One region of the Pseudarthrobacter sp. As-47 genome, then DNA from elsewhere that is predicted to be linked to it. Evidence: riboswitches for the same ligand, from Rfam matches in the RefSeq annotation. Region 1 holds a riboswitch; the other holds the start of a gene.

Region 1 (2,191 bases):
AGGCGGTGCCTGGCGGCCAGTGTGCGGCCGCCAGGCACCGCGGACTTCAGGAGTCAGGCGTTCACGCGGTAGTAGGAGGGGCCGGAACCGACGTTCACGCTGAAGACGACGGTCTGATTGCCGTTCCATCCGCTGTGTATGGCTTGCCCGTCACCGAGGTAAACCGCGTTATGCGAGAACCCCATTCCGCCGTCGGCATAGTAGATAAAGTCACCGGGTTCCGGGGTTGACACCGGGGTGGCATAAGCCATCAAAGACTCGGGTGATTCATCCCCGACCCCTTGAATCCCTGCCGATCGCAAGGCTACCTCCCCCAGGACCGTGCAGTCCTGAACGGCACCCATCTGGGCCCGTGCCGCGTCGAGAATCGCCCGGTTGAGGGAAGACGGTGGCTTCTGTCCACCGGTGCTCGCCGGCACCAGGGCCGAAGGCTGGTACGGCATACCGGGGGCTGCTGCGGGGGTGATCGGCGCGGGAGCGGCTGCCGGTGCCGAGCCCGGGGTGCCCGCTGCCCCGGAAAGTGTTATGACGTCCCCCGGATAGATGATGGAGGCCATGTGAAGACCGTTCAGCGACAGAATGGCGTCCAGGGAGATTCCGTGCAGCGCTCCTATCTGGCTTAAGGTCTCCCCAGCGACCACGGTGTGGACGGAGGCCCCCGGTGCGGGCGCCTGGCCGGGAGTTCCTGCCGGGGAGGAAATGGTGCTTGAAGCAGTTTCCCCCTGCGGGTCCGATGCGGTGGCTCCCGCCTGGGCCGGGACGGCCATGCTCAGCACGAGCCCGGATCCGACAGCGACGAGGGCGGCCTGGCGGCCCACTGCTCCGCTGTGGCTGGAAACGCTTCGTGAAATGGTGGCCAGCGAGCTGCTGGTGGCGGCCCTGTGGCGGGCGTTTTTCTTTGACATTGCTTAACCTCTCCCGATACCTGCGAGGTGAGCTGTCGGATGCGGATGGGAGTCACCCGGCCGCCGGCCGTTGATGCCGGCGGCTTAACCCCAAGGATTCACTGCGAATCCGTATTTTGGTTCCCCCGCCCCTGCCGGAGCTTGTGGTGTTTGGTCCTTGGCGGGCGGCAGGGTTCGGTAACAAGCCAAGGGTGCAGCGCCTGGTGGGCGGCACGGGCCCAATCTACACGGAAAAATCACAAATGTATAAACATTTAGGGGAAGTCGGCGCGGCGCTGCATGCCGGGAACTTTTACCCTGTAGCGGACGTTCCGCGGGCTACTGCAACCGCATACGTGCCGGGCTGGTCCGTGGGGAACAAGGCGGTTCCGTCGGGGAGTACGGCCACGGGAAGGGCGTAATCACCCGAGGCCAGGATGGTCCCGGAATCAAGGTCTATCCTGGCCGCTTCGCCGTTGACCTGTGCATAGGCCATTCCCGCGCCGGCGGCTGATACCACGGCCGGGCTGCTGGATTCCATGCTCCACAGAATGCCCCCGCGGGGACGGGCTGCTGTGATGCTGTGGGTGCCGTCTGTCCGCTGTGAAGTCAGAAGCACTGTTTGGGTGGAGTCATCCACGGTGGCCATGCCCGAAGGCGTTCCCTCAACTTTGCCCAGTGGCGCGCCGGTCCTGAGATCGTGAACGACGGCCACCGCCGCCCCCGCGGGGTCGGCCCATTCCAGGATCACCAGGCCTCCGGTTGACGGACCGTAAGCGCCTTCGAACCGGGCCGTGGCCCCGGCCCCGGCAACGGAGGGGCCGGGGCTCAACTGCGCCGTACTCCAAAGCGTTTCGCCCGTGCCGCTGTCGAGGGCGGAGAAACTGTCCGCGGCGCCCTCCAGTGCGGTCCCTTGATATTCATAAAGGGCTGTTCCGGCCGGTTCGCCGACGACTGTGCCGGAGTCGGCGGCGAGCAACGTTGTGGGTGTCCTCTCGCTAGTGAGCGCTTTGGGAGTGTTGGCGAAAACCAGGCCGGTGCCCGGGGACGGGCCGGGAACCTCCGTCGGCCCCCAGAGGGGCTCTCCGTCCGCGGCGGAGAAGGCCGTGGCGACGGTGATGCTGACCCGGCCTGAGCTATCCTTGCGGGCGTCGGAGTCGAGGATGACAATCGCCGCTTCGCCGCCAACCTGTGTTGGCACGGTTCCAACGCAGGATGGGTTGGTGTCCACGCGCCAGGTGGTGCCGGTAGCGTCGAAGCCGTAAAAGCTGAGCCGGGAACGGTCATCCCGGGGGAAGGCAGAGCCG
Region 2 (2,191 bases), 470 kb from region 1:
CCGGTGTACATTCCCCGGAACCACCTGGTGGAGGAAGCGCTGGCGGCTGCAACGGAGGGGGACATGGCCCCGTTCAACCGTTTCCTGGACGTGGTGAGGTCCCCGTTCCAGGAACGCCGGGGGCTGGAACGCTACACCGAGGGCCCGCCGGAAGGCTTCGGCGCCTACCGGACCTTCTGCGGCACCTGACCCGGGAAGGCGCCGGCCTCCGGACGGATCCGGAATAAAAAGCGTGGACGCACACAAGGGCGGCAGCCGGGAGAACCCGGCTGCCGCCCTTGTGTGCAGTGGCCTGGCCCTTACGGGCCGGCTGCTGTTGCCGTGGTGACTATGCCACCCGGACGAAGGAAGCGCCGCTGAGCCAGCTGATGGAGTGCACAGCAGTCTGGTTGCCGTTTACGCCGCCGCTGACAACCTGGCCGTCGCCGGCGTACACGCCTACGTGGCCGGCGGTGATCACCAGGTCACCGGGGGCGGGGGTGCCCACGGTGGTGCCGTACTGGTAGAACTGGCCGGGGGCCAGGTCACCAACGGACTTGCCGACGGTGCGCAGGGCCTTCTCCACCATGGCGGTGCAGTCCTGGATCTGGCCAACCTGGCCGTAGGCGTTGGCCAGGATGGCTGCACCGGCGCCGCTGCCCGTGGCTGCAACCGGTGCTGACGCGTAGGACATGTTCATTCCGGTGTTCGCCGGGGCGGCGGCAGCGGTCTGGACAGGAGCCGGTGCCGGTGCTGCAGCCGGTGCTACGTAGGCTGCGGCCGGAGCAGAGCCCGCCGCGGGAATCTGGATCTGGTCACCGGGGTAGATGATCGTGGAGACTGAAAGCCCGTTGGCTGACAGGACGTCATTCAGGCTGACACCGTGCATCGACGCGATGGCACCAAGGGTGTCGCCCGATACAACCGTGTGGACGTTGCCGGCCGCTGCGGCGGGGGCTGCAACTGCCGCAGCGGGGGCGGCGGACGCCTGGACGCTAGCGGTCTCGGTGGTGTCCGGACCGTTCACACCGGCGTGGGCCGGGGCGCCGACGCCGAAGGCAATGCCGGAGGCTGCTGCTACGGCGAGAGCCGGACGGCCCAGGGACTTGGCCGAAACAGCCAGTCCCTCGATCACGATGGAGCGGGCCGGGGTTGCGCGGTGACGGGCAGTGGTGGAATTTTTTGACACAGTTGATCGCCTCTCCCATGCCTGCGGGGTGAGCTGTCGGGTTCGGGTTGGAGATACCCGGCCGGTAACAACTCCGAATGGAACGGAGGCACTATCGACTTAACCCCAAGGCCTTCTGAAGGCCGCGGAAACTTGGTTCCCCCGTCCCTGCCAGCTGGAAAGCGTTGGTTCCCGGGTCAGTGGCAGGGCTCGGCATTCTGACGGGGAATGTCCCGTCTGGGAGGGACACCAGAAGACCATAACCCGACTTACTACCCATTGTCACATTTGGATAACATGCGAGGCGGTTCTCTCGGTTGCGCCATCGACTGGATTTCGCGTGCCATGGGGCTGTAGGTGCGGATACAAGGCGCGCCGATTTTGCAGAGAGTGTTTTTTATCACAAAGCGATAAAGGTGGGAGCAAAGACCGCCGGGAAACCTTGTCCGGAGCTGGCTGGGGGAGGAGTATGTTCGGCACCCCCGAGGAGGCAGACCGTGACGCAGCTTGGCAAGTTTGAGAGATACCTGATCGAGGAATTTTTCGATGACTACCGGTCCGGCGCGCTGAGTCAACGGACCTTTACCCGGCGTGTTGCATTCATCACCGGCAGCATGGCGGCAGCGTCGGCGGCGATGCTGCTGGTGGGTTGTACCCCCAGCGAGGTGCCGCGGAGCACCGACCCCATGCCCACCCCGGAACCATCCCCGACGTCCGCTGCGGGGACTGCGGGGTCGGGGGCGGTGCCCGGGGCCAAAAGCCCGCTCTCTGTCCCGGAGGGGGCGCCAGGAATGACCACGGCGTCCGTCCGGTTTCCGTCCGGCGGCGCCTCCGTCAGTGCCTACCTGGCCAGGCCCGGGCAGGAAGGGCGTGCTCCTGCCGTTCTGATCTGCCATGAGAACCGCGGGCTGACGCCCCATATCGAAGACGTGGCCCGCCGGTTCGCGAAGGAGGGTTACGCGGCCCTCGCCCTCGACCTGCTCAGCCGGGAAGGCGGGACGGCCGGCATGGACCGGGACGCTGTACCCGGCGCCCTCACCCAGG

Evidence for each region. A riboswitch is a leader RNA that binds a small molecule or an ion and turns the genes downstream of it on or off. The one in region 1 is predicted to bind cyclic di-AMP.
Region 2: linked by a shared signal. The riboswitch ahead of AC4BCK_RS11130 (LysM peptidoglycan-binding domain-containing protein) and the one ahead of AC4BCK_RS08930 (C40 family peptidase) in region 1 are both predicted to bind cyclic di-AMP.

What each region holds. Positions count from the first base shown of each region.
Region 1 covers NZ_CM177088.1:1,935,660-1,937,850, forward strand. Annotated here, with positions in the region: gene AC4BCK_RS08930 (C40 family peptidase) at 54-905, opposite strand; cyclic di-AMP (ydaO/yuaA leader) riboswitch at 909-1,064, opposite strand; gene AC4BCK_RS08935 (PQQ-binding-like beta-propeller repeat protein) at 1,198-2,191, opposite strand, start outside.
Region 2 covers NZ_CM177088.1:2,404,352-2,406,542, reverse strand. Annotated here, with positions in the region: gene AC4BCK_RS11135 (protein adenylyltransferase SelO) at 1-189, shown strand, start outside; gene AC4BCK_RS11130 (LysM peptidoglycan-binding domain-containing protein) at 329-1,168, opposite strand; cyclic di-AMP (ydaO/yuaA leader) riboswitch at 1,172-1,342, opposite strand; gene AC4BCK_RS11125 (dienelactone hydrolase family protein) at 1,645-2,191, shown strand, end outside.